Regions from separate parts of the Ruminococcus sp. AF20-12LB genome, predicted to be linked through region 2. Evidence: a T-box and tRNA genes for the amino acid it is inferred to sense, from the RefSeq annotation. Region 2 holds a T-box; the other holds one or more tRNA genes.
What was found. A T-box is a leader RNA that pairs with one kind of tRNA and senses whether it is charged. The one in region 2 lies ahead of proS (proline--tRNA ligase), so its partner is inferred to be a tRNA-Pro.
Positions count from the first base shown of each region.

Region 1: it has a tRNA-Pro gene. The T-box ahead of proS (proline--tRNA ligase) is inferred to sense a tRNA for this amino acid. The anticodon was not compared.

Region 1 is NZ_QUGH01000012.1:18,826-27,801, reverse strand. It holds gene DWX61_RS14310 (DUF1284 domain-containing protein) at 1-90, shown strand, start outside; gene DWX61_RS14305 (Ig-like domain-containing protein) at 497-4,003, shown strand; tRNA gene DWX61_RS14300 (tRNA-Pro) at 4,213-4,286, shown strand; gene DWX61_RS14295 (DUF6128 domain-containing protein) at 5,142-6,215, shown strand; gene DWX61_RS14290 (anaerobic ribonucleoside-triphosphate reductase activating protein) at 6,271-6,966, opposite strand; gene DWX61_RS14285 (helix-turn-helix transcriptional regulator) at 7,172-8,368, shown strand; gene DWX61_RS14280 (MFS transporter) at 8,572-8,976, shown strand, end outside.
Region 2 is NZ_QUGH01000003.1:38,616-47,591, reverse strand. It holds gene DWX61_RS04595 (family 78 glycoside hydrolase catalytic domain) at 1-1,221, shown strand, start outside; gene DWX61_RS04590 (HD domain-containing protein) at 1,431-2,216, shown strand; T-box leader at 2,447-2,656, shown strand; gene proS (proline--tRNA ligase) at 2,815-4,254, shown strand; gene DWX61_RS04580 (CCA tRNA nucleotidyltransferase) at 4,530-5,870, shown strand; gene DWX61_RS04575 (YutH/CotS family kinase-like spore coat protein) at 5,930-6,904, shown strand; gene DWX61_RS04570 (phospho-sugar mutase) at 7,003-8,736, shown strand; gene hbs (non-specific DNA-binding protein Hbs) at 8,837-8,976, shown strand, end outside.

The sequences.
Region 1 (8,976 bases), on a different contig from region 2:
AAAATCCTTGCGATAGATAAACGTAAGAAAATCTGTGGAAACTGCCAGTGGAACAGTATCTGCGAAGAACAGAAGAGCCGCTGGGCATAAAAGAAAGAAAAAATATAGAAATATAAAAAGTATATGATCTGAGAATGCCGGAGGAAATGGCAATGTCTGTTGCATTTCCTGAAATGACGTCTTGGAATATATACTTTTTTTATTTTAAATTATCAGATAATAATGCAAAAATATTTTGAAAACAATTTTTAGTTGAGAAAAAAATAACAATAACCGTGAGGCTTTTTTGCCAGATATGTATAGACAAATAATTCCGGTATTGATAAAATAACGATATGTTAGTTTGAACAAACTAAAGTGTGCTTGATAGAGCACTTCTGCAGAAGCTGATATATGTTGAATATCCTGCGGAAGAAATTTCAATTAACCAGAGCAGCTGTAAGGTCATGATCTGGTATAAAGTTGTGCAATATAAAAGACAAAGAGGAGGACAGGTATGCATAAGTGGAAGCTTTTTAAGAAGTCAGCTGCACTCGTTCTGAGCTCAGCGGTGATCGCATCAGGAGTACCGGTAACGGCAATGGCGTCTGAGGCGGAAGTTTTTAGTGACGTGTCAGGAGAAACACAAGGAGAGACAGCACAGGAAGAAGGAGAGAACGAGGATCAGGAGTCTGTTTCCCAGGATCAGCCGGAAGTTGGTGAAGCTGATATTCAGTCGGAAGAGCCAGAAGAAAGTGATGCAGAAGCTATTCAGGAAGAAGTAGCAGAAATTTCAGCAGAAGAGATTCAACAGGAAGAGGAAGAGCAGATCCAGGAGGATACAAAAGAGGTATTCGGTGATGGAGAAGCATTTATGGCAGAAGCAGGCGAGGTCCTTCAGGATGCTTCTGAGATCACTGTTGCAGGAGTGAAATATCTCTGGTCCATGCAGCCGGCAGAGGGATATACACAGATAGGTACAACAGGCGTTTATGTAAAAGCGGCAGACGGGCAGACAGCTCTGACCGGAAAGCTGTACGGAACGACAACCTTAAGTTATTCAGAATTTTATGCCGGCGATACCACTCAGGAGAGCTATGACGCTATCACTTCGGCAACAACGAGTAAAAATCAGATTTTTACCAATGAGGACAGCACAGAAGTAACCTCTTCAGGATATCAGATCCAGGGTGTGAAGAATGTAAGTGTTGCAGTGGACGCAGAAACTTATGTAGATGCACAGGTGCTGAAAGCTGCTTCCAAGCTTCCGAAAAAGGGTGTCTATACAGAGGCAGCAGATATTACGCTGAATGAAGCACCGTCACAGGAAACAGGACAGTATAAAACACTGAATACAGACGGAACATACAGTGCAACAAAATTCGATGTAAAGGCAACGGTCACAGATGCATCTGCCCAGATCCAGGCACCGTCGATCTGGGGCGATTACATGCTGGTGGTAAAAGAAGCCGGCACAAAATATCTCCGCAATTCCAGACAGGGTGATTTTGCCGTAGGTGGAAATACACTGGGAGTAATCCTTGAAACTGCCAGCGGTAAGAAGGTAGGACTTCGTCATACCTATGAAATCTGGGTACAGCCTTACGAATTTGCATTTTCAGCAGGATCCGGGCTTATCGGGGAAAAAATATCAAAGGTGACTTATATTACCCCGGACGGCTCCTATGTATATGAGTTTGGAGACAAAGCTCCTCTTGTAAAAAAACAGCCTGAAGCAGGAATGAAAGTACAGGCGGCTTTTGTAAAAGAAAATACAACCCAGGTTAAAGTTGATGACCTTGACAAATATGAAAACCCTAAGGTTTCCGTATACTACACAACAGGAAGCGGTCATGGTAAAAAAACAACATATGTTGTAGATCATGCAGTGGCAGAGAACGGGGTGGTAACCTTTGACAGCAGTGTAGCCAGGGCCGGGGATGAGATCTACACGGTTATGATCTCAAGCGACAATTATGTGGATATGACAAAAAATATCACACTGACAGGCCAGCCGATCACGGTTTCCAATGTCTCCTATTACTGGGTAAAGGGAGCAGTGGATGGATATACACAGATTCCGGGAACGGATATTTATTATAAGGCGGCAAATGGACATCAGGCACTGACAGGAACACTTTACGGTACTGCATCTCTGTCATACGAGGAATTTTATGCAGGAGATGCAACGAGCCGTAAATATGATTCCGTTACATCTGCCACAACCAGAAAAAGCACTGCTTTCGGAAATGCAGATGTTCAGAATCTGACAGAAAATGGATATGAGATCGCAGGAGTAAAAAAGGTTAGTGTAGCTACAGATGCAAAAACGTATGTAGAGGCGCGGATCCTTTCAGAAGCGGGAGAACTTCCGGAAAGCGGAGCATATATAGAAGCAGCAGGGATCACCCTTGGACGTACTCCGACGGTAGAGCCTGGGCAGTATAAAACATTGAATGCAGATGGAACATACAGTGCTACAAAATTTAATGTAAAGGCAACTGTGACAGATGCGGAGGCAACACTCAATACATCTTCTCGTTGGGGAGATTATGAGATCAAAGTAAAAGAAACCAGCACAAAATATCTCCGCGACACAAAGAGTGATGCTGGTTTTGCAGTTAACTCCGGGATCCAGGGAATGATCCTGGAAACAACAGATGGCGGAAAATATGGTATGCGTCATATGAACGAGATGTGGGTGAAGGTATATAAGGCTGCGTTTGCAAAAGATGCAGGTCTTGAAGGAAAAACCGTAAACAGGATCACGTATATTATGTCAGACGGTGCGTATGTATATGAATTTGCAGATGGTATTTATATCAAACCGCAGGCAACAGAAGAGATGGATGTTTCTCCGGAATTTACGGACAGCACCCATGTAAAGCTTGCAAATCTTGATAAATACAAAAATCCGAAGGTATCTGTTTTCTATACAACAGGTGTCGGACATGATTCACAGACAACATATCTTGTACAGGATGGTGTAGCCGCAGATGGAGTGGTTGCTTTGGATTCTACTGTAGCGAGACCGGAAAATGAAACCTATACAGTAAGAGTCTCCAGTGATGATCACGCGGATGTTTCTGTTCAGCTGGTGTATGGAACAATTGCTTTTAAAGAAAATTCAGGAGTTCTTTATGTCGGAAGCTCCAGACAGCTTGAAGCAACAGGCGAAAATTGCAAGGATGTAACATACGCTTCCGATAATGAAACGGTTGCATCTGTAGACGAGAACGGAAAAGTAACTGCAAAAGCAGCAGGAACAGCCGTGATCACAGCAACATCTGCTGCAGGAAAAACTGCACAGTACAAGCTTACTGTAAAAACGCCATCTGTAAAAATAAATGTATCATCGAAAACGCTTTATGTAAAAGGATCTCCAGCTACGGTGACGCTGAAAGCAACGACCGCAGGTGTTACCGGAAAAGTAACCTATACAAGCAGCAAACCATCTGTTGCAGCTGTAGCCGCAAATGGAAAGGTAACTGCAAAGGCGGCAGGAACAGCTGTGATCACAGCGAAATGCGGAAATTATAAAGCAACCTGCAAAATTACAGTTAAGAAGCCGTCTGTAAAAGCTTCGGCTTCAGCGAAAACTGTATTTGTGGGTGGAACAAGCCAGATCACAGTGAAAAAAACAGGCGTTAGCGGAAAAGTTACTTATACAAGCAGTAATAAATCCGTTGCAGTGGTAAGCGCAGGCGGAAAAGTAACAGCAAAAAAAGCAGGAACAGCTACAATTACAGTAAAATGCGGAAGCTACAAAGCAACCTGCAAGATCACAGTGAAAAAAGGCAGCCTGAAGATCACATCCAAAACAGCTGTAAGTGTAAAAGCAAAGAAAACAACAGCCATCAAGGCAGCAGCCACTTCAAAGGCAAAGATCACCTACAGAAGCAGCAACACAAAAGTTGCTACTGTAAGCAGCAAAGGTGTTGTTAAAGGTGTGAAAAAAGGAAAAGCTGTTATCTATGTAAGCAGCAACGGAATCACAAAAAAGGTAACAGTTACAGTGAAATAAGCATATATTTCACCTGAATATACTTGATATGTTATAAAGAACCTTTCCCAAAACTGCTTCGGGTCTGCGAAAATGCACGCCCGAAGCAGGAAAAAAGAAAAAATTCGATTTTTTTGAAAAATTTTAATTTTTTCTATTGACAAAGTAAAGAAACTCTAATATAATAGCTCTTGCAGTTGAGCAATACATAAACAACTGAAACAGAATAACGAAGCGTGGCTCAGTTTGGTAGAGCGCTGCGTTCGGGACGCAGAGGTCGCAGGTTCAAATCCTGTCGCTTCGACTAACAGCTTGAGAATCCCTTGGTTGAGGGATTCTTTTTTTGTTTGTGAAAAATGAAGGAACGTATGTTTGTGTTACCTTGTGTTACCTCAATGAGAAAAGAAAGGAGAATCTTCTACATTTGCCAGGAAAAAAATAAAGATAAAGGTAATACATGGGAAAAGGTAAAGAAAAGCGAGAAATAAAATATAGATTAAGAGAAAGCCTTTGGTGAATGTCCCGAGCGTGGATCGCCAGGGGGTTTTTATATTTACAGATGAAAATATTCTTGAATGCTTTGAATAGTAGTGCTATAATACAAACATAAAGAACAACCGCCCACAAGGGGTTGCCCTTATAAGAGAAGATTAGAAAATCCCACCCTGTACTCGGCCAAAGTTTTTGGGTGGTTTTTCTATGTAAAGAATTACTTACAAAACGTTAATACGAACGTAAGCAATGCTAGAATGAACATGCCAAAAGCCATAAGATCTTTGAAGTCAAAATGGTTGTCGTTCATCAGCACCACCTCCATCCTTTTTGGACTAGAGGTCAGCCACCCTGTAACACGATTGTTCCTGTACAGTGTAGCATATACGGAGAACCCTGACAAGCGCAAAATGTTCTAAGATAGTAATGCTTTTTTGACAAAAGCGAAAATTTTCCGCATATTTTAATTTCGCACCTGTCTGTTGATATTCTGTGTTGATGTACCGATTCTGGTATAGCCGTATTTTTCGACTAACAGCTTGAGAATCCCTTGGTTGAGGGATTCTTTTTTTGCGTTTGTACATCCTGGAGCTTTTTCACGTTGATGGAATGATTTCTCTTAAACTTCATATATATTAACGAAACCGAAATACCGGAGGGACGTGCGTTGGCTGGATATCAGCGTTTTGTTGCGTATGTGTACGAGTACCGGAAAGGAAAAAAAGACGGCAGCAGCGGTTATGTGAGGGTGGAGGCCAGAGATAGGAAATGCCGTGTGGAGGTTCATTTGCGCTGTGTTGGACTGGAGCCTGGAAGTCGGTGCAGAGTGTATGGGTTTGTGCGGCGGGAAGGGCTGATGGATGGTATTTTGATCGGAAGCTGTGTTACCGGGCAGGAGCGGATCGAGTGCGCGCTGGAGACGGATACAGGGGATATTGGAGGCATGGGAAAAAGTCTTCAGGAGCTTGGAGGACTGCTTCTGATCTCCGATGCCGGTGGATTCTGGGGAACAGAATGGGATGATCAGCCGATCCGGCCGGAGAATTTCCGCGAGTGGAAGAAAAAAGAAACGGAACCTCGGAAGGAAGCGGAGAAAACAGGAACGGAATATCAGGAGGCATCGGAGAAAAAAGGCAGAGAGCGGGGAGAAAAGGAAGAAGAAAATCAAAAAGACGGAACCTTGCCAGAAGTGCAGGAATATCAGAAGAAGTCAGACAGGATCATGACGGTAGAGGAAGTTCAGGAGGAGGTATTGAAGGCATCGGAAACTGGAAATTCATATCAGGCTCCCGGTCCGCATCCGCCGGAACCATCGCGGCCAGGCCAGCCATCACCGCATCCGCCGGAATCACCGCGACCAGGTCATCCATCACCGCATCCGCCGAAACCACCGCGACCTGAGCCATCTCGTCCACTTCCGGGAATACCCTGTGATGATCCGTTTAACGACGGCTATTTCACAGACTGTCGCAAGATCAGACCATCGGACTGCAGTGCCTTATGCAGACAAAACGGCTGCTTCTGCAGCAACCGTTTTGTCATGTACGGATATCAGAATTTCGGCCATCTTCTGCTGTGCAGAAATCATCAGGGACAGTACATACTGGGTGTGCCCGGAGGATACAGCCAGCAGGAACGGTTTATGGCCAATATGTTTGGCTTTCCCTACTTTAAGGAATGTCCGGATATTCATATCCCAGGCGGAAAGGGAGGATACTGGTACTGTTTTATTAACATCTGATCAGAAAAATTTCGGCATCCATGCAGATAAGCAAACAGTTTTGCAAATCCGCAGATCACAGCTCCATACCACGAATTTCTACTACCGGGATCGTCTGAGACAGGATATCCCGGTAGTTTATCATTTCTTTCTCGGAGCAGGCAGAGAATCCCGGCATCAGAACTCCGTCGGAATCCCGATAAGCCTGGAGATAATAAGCTTTTGCACCGCTTAGCCACCGGCTGATCTCCTGAAAATCTTTTTCAGAATGAAGTTCCTTCACAACCGTTGTACGAAATTCATAATCAAGGTGTCCGTCCAGCAGCCATCCGGCAGTTTCCCGGATTCCATCCAGATCAGCATGTACACCGGTAAGCACATGATAGTTGGAAGGACAGGCTTTGATATCCATGGCAACCTTGTTGATCAGGTCAGCTGCTGCGAGATCTTTTACCACGGAGGGGCGGGAACCGTTGGTATCGAGCTTTACATCATAGCCCAGCTCCCTGATCCTGCCGAGAAATTCCGGCAGTTCCGGGGCAAGCGTGGGTTCACCGCCGGAAATGCAGACGCCATCCAGGATCCCCTTTCTTTTTTTCAGAAAAGCCAGGATTTCCTCCTGGGAATATTCAGGCTGGGTACCAGGCTCCACGACAAGAGCTCCGTTCTGGCAGAATGGGCAGCGGAAGTTGCAGCCGCCTAAGAATATGGTACAGGCTACCCTTCCCGGATAATCCAGCAGGGTTGTTTTGTTAAATCCACATATTTTCATAGGAAAATCCCCTTGTTCTCTTATTTATGATACTACAAGCATACTCTCCCCCGAAAAAAGCCGCAAGCCTTTTTAATCGAATCAAGTAAGTTTCCTGCGAAGTTGCGAAAAGCAATAAGCAGGGTTGGGGACTTGCTCATGGAAGAAAAAAAACATATAATTTATTCCAATAACAGCCCGATATTACAGATGAAAGGATGTTGACATGGTAGAACATACATTGTTGAGAAAACTGGAAAGCCTGTGGGGAATTCCCATTTTTTATGCAGATGAAGCAGGAGAAAATATCCGGAGTCTTGGGGTTTTTTCCGAAAAACAGAATCCGCTGACTGTATCAGAGGAATTGCGCTGGTCCCTGATCTGCCAGACAAAAGAACAAAATGCACCGACTATTTATAAGGTTTTTGATAAAATTTATTTCTTCTGTGTTCAGAGCGGTCAGGATTTCTATCTGTCAGGTCCGGTATGTGCAGAAGAGCTCAGCTATGTGGAAATACATCAGTTTTATAAGAAATATCACATGTCAATGAAGGAAGAACGCCATCCGGACAAAATGACACTGAACCGGATGTTGAATTTCGTAAGTTTTTTGTATGAGCTTTTGGAGGGAAAGGATATTCAGCCGGACGACCTTATGGAAAAAAATAATCTCATCGAGGAAAAAGAAGTTTGGGAGGAGGGTGAAATAGTTCGCATTGAACTGGACAAATTGGATGCGGCAGCCTACCATCATACATATATGGAAGAACGATATGTACTGGATAGTATACGTGAAGGAAATGTGGAAGAGGTTAATGAACGAGCCACAGCACTTTTGGAAAAGAGTGGGATCCTTTCCAGAAAACATTTTAATCATCAGAGGAATCAGGCTATTGTGACAACTACACTGGCAACAAGAGAAGCTATAGCAGGAGGAGTTTCGCCGGCAGATGCATATCGTCTCAGTGATCATTTCATTAATCAGATCGATCAATGCCGGACTATGGAAGAAATGATCGAACTGAACCAAAGATGCTTTTATAAATTTACAGAGCTGGTAGCTGATACAAAAAAAACAAGAAGTTTTTCCAGCTATACAGAGCAGTGCAAGGATTATATTTCCCGGAATTATCATCATAAGATATATCTTGAGGATATCGCAGAGGCTATCGGGATCAGCCCGGGTCATCTTTCCAGAAGCTTCCGGCAGGATACGGGAGAGAAGATCGTGGATTATATCCGGAAATTCCGTGTAGAAAGAGCTGCCAATCTCCTGAAATATTCCGATGCGACCCTGTCAGAGATCAGTGATTATGTATGCTTCAATTCCCAGAGCCATTTTGGCAGTGTATTTAAAGAATATATGAAGATGACTCCCAGGCAGTACCGGGAAAAATATAAGCGTAAGGAATTTTATTCTTGAATGAGTTTATAAAAATATTAGAAATATGTTGGAAGAATGATAAAAATATCAAAAGAATGATAACGAAAATCAAATATCTTTGATTATAATATGCTTGTCGTTGAGACATACCTGATCGATCCGCCAGAAACAGGGCGCGCAGAAAAAATTTACATGTTCCTGAGTGGGTCGTTAAATCAACATAAAAAAGGTGGAGGAAAGAAATGCAAAAGTTAAAACACGAACCGGCATATTATGAAACAACAAAGTTCAAATGGAGACAGCGTATCGGTTTTGGTATCAGTGATTATGCTTGTAATCTTGCGTACCTTCTTGCCAATACATATCTTCTCTTTTATTACACAAACTGCGCGGGACTTGCAGCCGGCGCTGTTGGATTTATGTTCGTTGTAACAAAATTCATCGATGCATTCACAGACTATATGGTAGGTGCAATGATCGACCGTACCGATACAAAAATGGGACGTTACCGTCCATGGATGCTTTACGGTGCACCGGTCCTTGCAGTTGGTATGGTTCTTCTGTTTTCCGTTCCGACAGGATGGAGCGCAGGTGCAAAGCTTGCATGGGCATACGTAACTTACGTTATCTTCTCATTTGGCTACACT
Region 2 (8,976 bases):
TGCCGTACGGCATGTTTCCTTGAAAATACCTATTCCTTCTACCGAAAATGGCTCCGTGATGTGGAGGCAGACCAGACAGAGGAAGGCGGTGTTGCCCATGTTGTTCCGGATATCATTTCCGGAAACGAAGGGGATAACTGGCTCCTTGAGCAGGGAAGTCATTCTGCAGCAGCTTGGGCAGATGTGGCTGTGATCAATCCCTGGACCATGTATCTGACGTTTGGTGACAAAGAGATTCTGAAGATCCAGTACAACAGCATGAAGAACTGGATCAACTTTATGAGAGAATATTCTGTGGATTATATCTGGAACTACAAGCTGCAGTTCGGTGACTGGGTAGCTTTGGATGCTGAGGAAGGCAGCTATTTCGGTGCAACACCGAATGATCTGACCTGTACGGCATACTTTGCATATTCCACAGGTCTGTTTGTAAAAGCAGCAGAAGCCCTGGGATGCACTGAGGACGTGAAAGAGTACACAGATCTTTACAATAAAGTTGTAGATAAATTCCAGAGAACCTTCTTTGATGAAAACGGTGAGATGACAGCACAGACGCAGACCGCACATATCGTGGCACTGTACTTCGAACTGGTACCGGAAAAATATAAAGAGAAAACCGTTCAGGGGCTTTTGAGACTTCTGAAAAAAGAGAACGATCATCTTGTAACCGGATTTGTGGGAACTCCGTATTTCTGCCACGCATTAAGCCAGAACGGACATGTAAAAGAAGCTTACGACTTGCTTCTGAAAGATGATTTCCCATCATGGCTGTATCAGGTAAAAATGGGCGCAACTACAGTCTGGGAGCACTGGGATGGCCTGAAGCCGGACGGAACCATGTGGAGTGCAGATATGAACTCCTTCAACCACTATGCTTACGGTTCTATCGGAGAGTGGCTGGTTCGTGTGATGGCAGGTCTTGAGGTGGATGAGAAGGAACCGGGATACAAACATGCAGTAATCTATCCGAGAATGGGTGGAAACCTGGACTATGTAAAGGTTGAGTATCGTTCTGTATACGGACCGGTAAGAAGCTTCTGGGAAGAAAAACCGGGAGAGACGGTTCTGCATGTTTCCATACCTGCAAATACAACTGCAACTATCTGCCTGGACGGTGCAAAGGAAGTGAAAGCCGCAGATGGACTTAACTTCACAGCCGCAGACGGATTTATGCAGGCAGAGACCGGATCCGGAGATTATGAGATCCATTTTGTGAGATAAGAAAAAAGAGAGGTATTTTTTAGAAAAGGCGGCTGCCAGGCCTATCCGGAAGATAGGCTGTGGGCAGCTGTCTTTTTTGACCAGAGCAGGAGGCAGAGAGAAGATTTAAAATTCCGGGAAATACAGTAGAATTCGTCAGAGACCTTCGGTATAATAAATACAGAGTGTTTACAGAACTACAGAATGAACAAAAGAAGGGATGTGGCAGAATGATCGACATTGCACATGCAAAACAGGAATTCGAAAAATATCTGGATGAGTACGACCGGGAGGATGAACAGATCTATCTGAAGATCGTACATACTTATGGAGTGGTGAAATACGCAGGAGAGATCGCCAGAAAAATGGAATGTTCCGATGAAGATGTGGAACTTGCGGAGCTGATCGGTCTGCTTCATGATATTGGCCGTTTTGAGCAGATCCGTAGATTTCACAGCTTTGAGCCGGGAACCATGGATCATGCAGTGTTCGGTGCAGAACTTCTTTTCGGGGAGGAGAAGCTGATCCGGCGCTTCGTGAAGGATGATAAATTTGATGAACTGATCAATGCAGCAATTCGGAAGCACAGTGATTTCAAACTGGAAGGAATCCACGATGCAAGAACGCTTTTCCATGCAAAATTGATCCGTGATGCCGATAAGCTGGATAATTGCCGGGTGAAGCTGGAAGCATCAATAGAAGCCATGCTTGGTGTATCAGAAGAGACTGCCGGGGAAGGGCTGATCTCACCGGCAGTGTGGGAATCCTGTCTCAGAAGAGAATCCGTATTATCCTCAGACAGACATGTGCCGGTGGATTACTGGGTATCTTATCTTGCTCAGTATTATGATATTAATTTTCCTGAGACCTGTGAGATCATCGAAGAAGAGGATTATATCACCAGGATCGCAGGCCGGCTGACTTACCAGGAGCAGGATACCAGAACTAAGCTCCATATTCTCACAGAAGATCTGAACAGGTATCTGGAGATGCCGGCTGTGTCTGTGAAGGAATAGGATTATAGAAGTTACTGTTCACTGGCAATGTTCCGCGAGGTGTTTTTTGTGAGCGAAGGTCACAGAAAACCCGAGACATACCGCGCGAATTTATGCGATTAGCATAAATTCTGTGCATCGCGAAGCGTGTTACTGAGAACGGAGTGAGCAGTAACTCATAGCAGAAAGACTTGTTATATTTTTTTGTTTGGGGTTGACTTTGAGGCGGTTTTCACCTAAAATATATCAAAGATACGGCGATGATGAGAATAGTACACAGGGAATTATCTCAGAGAGGGATCTGCTTTGGTGGAAGGATCCTGTGCGTGAACTGTGGAACCGGCCTCGGAGCTCTGCGTGATTGAAGCGTGGCGTGTGTTTCCGGCGTTAACGGGTGTTGAGAGAACAGCTTTTCTGGCTGTTAACTGGGGTGGTACCGCCGAAGTCATTCGGTCCCTTGTGAGGGATCCGGAGGGCTTATTTTTTTGTCCGTAAAACGGGACTGTAAATGTAGTGTACGGTTTATGGGACAGAAGAGCAAGCTGGAAGGATTCCGGATTGCTGTGGCTGCCTGACAGCCGGCAATATGTAACAGATCACAAGAAAAAGGAGATTTATCATGGCAAAAGAAAAGAAATTAGTACAGGCCATCACATCTATGGATGAGGATTTTGCTCAGTGGTATACAGACGTTGTTAAGAAGGCTGAGCTTTGTGGCTATACAAGTGTTAAGGGCTGTATGGCAATCAAACCTGCAGGTTATGCGATCTGGGAGAATATCCAGCATGAGCTTGACCGCAGATTTAAAGAGACCGGTGTAGAGAATGTTTACATGCCGATCTTTATTCCGGAGTCTCTTCTTGATAAAGAGAAAGATCATGTAGAAGGTTTTGCTCCGGAGGTTGCATGGGTGACTCATGGCGGCCTTGATCCGCTGCAGGAGCGACTTTGCGTGCGTCCGACTTCCGAGACTCTGTTCTGCGATTTCTACCAGAAAGAGATCCAGTCCCACAGAGATCTTCCAAAGGTATATAATCAGTGGTGTTCCGTTGTACGCTGGGAGAAGACAACACGTCCCTTCCTTCGTTCCAGAGAGTTCCTGTGGCAGGAGGGACATACTGCTCACGCAACAGCTGAGGAAGCGGAGCAGCGCACCATCCAGATGCTGAACATCTATGCAGACTTCTGCGAGGAAGTTCTTGCGATTCCGGTCATCAAAGGCCAGAAGACAGATAAAGAGAAATTTGCAGGTGCTGAGGCTACTTACACCATCGAATCTCTGATGCACGACGGTAAGGCTCTCCAGTCCGGTACAAGCCATAACTTCGGAGATGGCTTTGCCAAAGCATTTGGAATCCAGTACACAGATAAAGATAACACCCTGAAATATGTTCACCAGACATCCTGGGGAATGACAACTCGTATGATCGGTGCTATCATCATGGTTCACGGTGATAACAGCGGACTTGTTCTTCCTCCGAGGATCGCTCCGGTACAGACTGTGATCATCCCGATCCAGCAGCGTAAAGAGGGCGTTATGGAGAAGGCTGACGAGCTTCTTGCAGCACTGAAGGCAGCAGGTATCCGTGCAAAGGTTGATGCGACAGACAAGAGCCCGGGATTCAAGTTTGCTGAGCAGGAGATGCGTGGTATCCCGCTTCGTGTGGAGTGTGGACCGAAGGATATCGAGAACGGCCAGGCAGTTCTCTGCAGAAGAGATACCCGTGAGAAATACACAGTATCCTTCGAGGAGCTTGCAGATAAGGTAAAAGAGCTTCTGGATACCATTCAGCATGATATGCTGGAGCGCGCACGTGCACACAGAGAGGCGCATACTTATGTAGCAAAGAATTATGAGGAGTTTGGCGAGATCATCAACAGCAAGCCTGGCTTTATCAAAGCTATGTGGTGCGGAGATCGTGCGTGTGAGGACAAGATCAAGGAAGATTTCCAGGCAACATCCAGATGTATGCCGTTTGAGCAGGAGCAGTTAAGCGACGTTTGCGTATGCTGTGGAAAACCGGCTAAGAAGATGGTTTACTGGGGACGCGCATACTAAAAAATATAGCAGGCCACTTCAAAAAAGTGGGACGATCATATTGTAGAAACAACGGCGGGGCAAAATATGCTCCGCTGTTTTTATGAATCTATGTTATAATAGCGTTAAGGAAAACATATCAGAATATTATTCGGCTGCTGACATGGAGATAATACAGCGAAATGTAAACGTGTTTTGAACGCAGATCGCGAAGCGACTGCGTTCATGAGCAAGTAGCGAAGCGGATTGCGAATGTCCGCTTTACCGGACAGCAGCGATCATCAAGAGGAGTTATTATGACGATTAACATACCACAAAAGGCAGAACAGATCCTGCGTACTCTCAATGAAGCCGGCTATGAGGCATATGTTGTTGGCGGCTGTGTCCGGGATTCCATCCTGAACCGGGTGCCTGGGGACTGGGATATCACTACCTCCGCACTTCCGGAGCAGGTGAAGGCGCTTTTTCACAGAACTGTAGATACGGGGATTCAGCATGGAACAGTAACTGTAATGATGGGCAAAGAGGGCTTTGAGGTGACAACCTACCGTGTAGACGGAGAATATCATGACGGCCGCCACCCGGATGCTGTGACCTTTACCAGAAGTCTTGAGGAAGATCTGAAACGAAGAGATTTTACCATTAACGCCATGGCTTATCATCCGGAGCATGGACTGGTGGATCTGTTTGGCGGAATGGAGGATATCAATAGGAAGATCATCCGTTGTGTCGGGGATCCGGTGGAACGTTTTACAGAGGATGCTCTTCGGATGCTCCGTGCAGTGCGTTTTTCCGCACAGCTTGGTTTTACTGTGGAAGAGAATACGAAAGCGGCACTGGCACGGATGTCGGGGAACCTGGAGCATGTCAGTGCAGAGCGTATCCAGACAGAGCTTGTAAAGCTCCTGGTATCAGATCATCCGGATTACCTTCGGACAGCCTGGGAGACAGGCCTTACCCGGGAATTTCTTCCGGAATTTGATGCTTGTATGGAAACAGCGCAGAATACCCCCCATCACTGCTGCAACGTAGGCGAACACATTCTGAAAAGCCTTACGGAGATTGAGAATGACAGGCTTCTTCGTATCACCATGCTTCTTCACGACATTGCCAAGCCGGTTGTAAAAAAGACAGACGAGAATGGAAGAGACCACTTTAAGACTCACGGACCGGCAGGCGAAAAGCTGGCAGGAAAGATCCTGCGCCGTCTGAAATTTGATAATGTAACGATCCGAAATACCTGTCGGCTGATCCGATATCATGATCTTCGTCCCACACCGGATGCCGAGGATGTGCGGAGAGCTGTGAATCTTATCGGAGAAGATCTTTTTCCGCTGTATCTGAAAGTACAGAAGGCAGATCTTTTATCCCAGAGTACTTACAAGAGGGAGGAGAAGCTGGCACGGTTAGGCGGTGTGACGGAAGCTTATCAGGGGATCCTTGAAAGAGGAGAATGTACATCCCTGAAAACCCTGGCAGTTTCCGGAAAGGATCTTATAAAGGCAGGACATCCGGCCGGGCCGGCACTGGGAGCACTGCTCGAAAGACTTCTAGACTGTGTGCTGAAAGATCCAACCCTTAATACAAAAGAAAAACTTCTTGAAACAGCAGAAAAAGACAGCATAAAAACCGAATAGAATAACAAAAATCCCCCCTGCATAAGATAGAACGTAAAATAAGGCAGGGGGGAACTTTTTTGTATGATTATGGTTTGAGCGTGCTGGAGCAGTATGGGCTTACGGCTTCATTCTCCGTCAGGGTGCGGGGGGCACTTCTGTGCCGGACAGAAAAAGGTCCGGTGATACTCCGGGAATTTCATGGCTCGGAAAAAAAGCTTTCCATGCAGCAGCAGCTTCTTGAAAAAATGAAGGAACAGAACTGTCTTGTGGACGCCTATCTCAGAAACAGGGAAGGTGTACTGGTAAGCAGGGACAAAGATTCTGTTCCATATACTGCACAGTTCTGGTTTGAGGGACGGGAATGTGACACGAGATCCGAAAACGATATTTTAAAAAGCATCCGGACTCTGGCACAGATACACAAGATCATGCAGCTTCCTGTGGAAATGGATTATGCGGGAAGAAATCTGCAGGAAGAATATATCCGGCATAATCAGGAAATGAAAAAAATACGCCGTTTTATCCGAAAAAAAGGAGCGGTCAATTCTTTTGAGAAAGATTATCTGAAAAGCGTGGAATGGTTTCTGCAAAAAGGAGAAGAAGCGGCAGCTATGCTGGAAACCACGGATTATAAAAATCTGCGGCAGCAGTCTCTTCAAAGCGGCAGTATCTGTCATGGCGAATATAATCAGCATAATGTGCTGATGCTTGGGAAAAACACAGCGGTGACGAATTTCAGCCACTGGAGCTTTGATGTGCAGATGGCAGATCTGTACCGCTTTATGCGGAAAATCCTGGAGAAATACAGCTGGGATCTGCACCTCGCGCAGAAGATGCTTTCTGAATATGATTCCGTGCGGCCGCTCTCAGAGTCTGAGTGGCAGAACCTGAGAGTCCGGTTCTGTTATCCGGAAAAATACTGGAAACTGGCAAATCATTATTATACACATAACAAGGCTGTGATCTCCGGAAAAAATGTGGAAAAGCTGAGAACCCTGATTTATCAGAAAAAACAGTGGGAGGAATTTTCAAAACAGTGCTTCAGACAGTAATGATTCTGAATGTAACGAAAACAAAACTTCCCTTTTTCTGAAAATTGTTATATAATACTAAGTATCTTATATAAAGAAACAGGGAGGTATTTTGGAACATGGATTATAAAGAAATCTATAATCAGTGGCTTGAAAACCCATACTTTGATGAGGCGACAAAGGAAGAACTGAAAGCGATCAAAGACGACGAAAATGAGATCAAAGAGCGTTTTTATATGGATCTTGAGTTTGGTACGGCAGGCCTGCGTGGTATCATCGGCGCAGGTACCAACCGTATGAATATTTATGTGGTAAGAAGAGCGACCCAGGGGCTTGCCAACTATATTGCCAAGGTTGACAAGAAATCTCAGGGAGTTGCCATCGCATATGATTCCCGTCATATGTCACCGGAGTTTGCCCAGGAAGCAGCACTTTGCCTGGCAGCAAACGGAATCAAGGCTTATATCTTTGAGACACTTCGTCCGACACCGGAGCTTTCCTTTGCAGTACGTCATCTGGGCTGTGTGGCAGGTATCAACGTAACAGCCAGCCACAATCCTCCGGAATACAACGGATACAAGGTTTACTGGGAGGACGGCGCGCAGATCACACCACCTCATGATTCCGGTATCATGGGCGAGGTAAAGGCAATCTCCGACTGGAATACCGTAAAGACCATGGATAAGGAAGAAGCAGTAAATGCAGGACTTTTCGAAGTGATCGGACAGGCTGTCGATGACGCTTACATGGCAGAGCTTAAGAAACAGATCATCCATATGGATGCGATCCAGGCAGAGGGCAAGAACCTGAAAATCGTTTACACACCTCTTCACGGAACCGGCAATATTCCGGCCAGAAGGATCCTTAAGGAGCTTGGATTTGAGAATGTATATGTAGTACCGGAACAGGAGCTTCCGAATGGGGATTTCCCGACAGTCAGCTATCCGAACCCGGAGGCAGCAGAGGCATTTGAGCTTGGCCTGAAGCTTGCGAAGGAAGTTGATGCAGACATCGTACTTGCTACAGATCCGGATGCAGACCGTCTTGGCGTTCGCGTAAAGGACAAAAACGGAGAGTATCATGATCTTACGGGCAACATGTCCGGATGCCTTCTTGCAAACTATGAGCTGAGCCAGAGAAAGGCTGTAAACGGAAGCCTTCCGGAGGACGGAGCTCTTGTAAAGACTATCGTTACAACAAACCTGGCAGATGCCATTGCCAAGGGATACAACGTGAATCTTATCGAAGTACTTACCGGATTCAAATACATCGGACAGCAGATCCTCGGATTTGAGAACAGTGGCAAGGGTACATATCTTTTCGGATTTGAGGAGAGCTACGGCTGCCTGATCGGAACCTATGCAAGAGACAAGGATGCCATTGTTGCTACCATGGCACTTTGCGAAGCTGCTGCTTACTATAAGACACAGGGCAAGACTCTCTGGGATGCAATGATCGATATGTATGAGGAGTTCGGCTACTATAAGGATGCCATCCAGGCAGTTACCATGAAGGGTATTGAGGGACTTCAGAAGATCCAGGAGATCATGACAACACTTCGTCAGAATCCGCCTGCCGAGTTTGCCGGACATAAGGTGACTGCTGTACGTGACTACAAGCTGGACGAGATCACAGATCTTGCAACAGGTGAGAAGAAGCCGACAGGACTTCCGAATTCCAATGTTCTCTACTATGAGCTTACCGATGATGCATGGGTTTGCGTAAGACCGTCCGGAACAGAGCCTAAGGTTAAATTCTATTATGGCGTTAAGGGAACATCTCTTGCAGATGCAGACGAGAAATCCGATGCAATGGGCAAGGCTGTTCTTGAAATGGTTGATTCCATGAAATAATAAAATGGGTCACATTCCGCCTGTAATATGCGAAAAACCTTGACATTATAAGCCAAAAGCGGTATATATATAAAGCAAAGTCAAAAATAAGAGAACATCAATTATAGGAGGAAACACCATGAATAAAACAGAGTTAGTGGCAGCAATGGCGAAAGACACCAATCTTTCCAGAAAAGATGTAGAAGCTGTTCTGAAATCTTTTATCGATGTTGTAACAGACGAACTGAAAAAAGGCGAGAA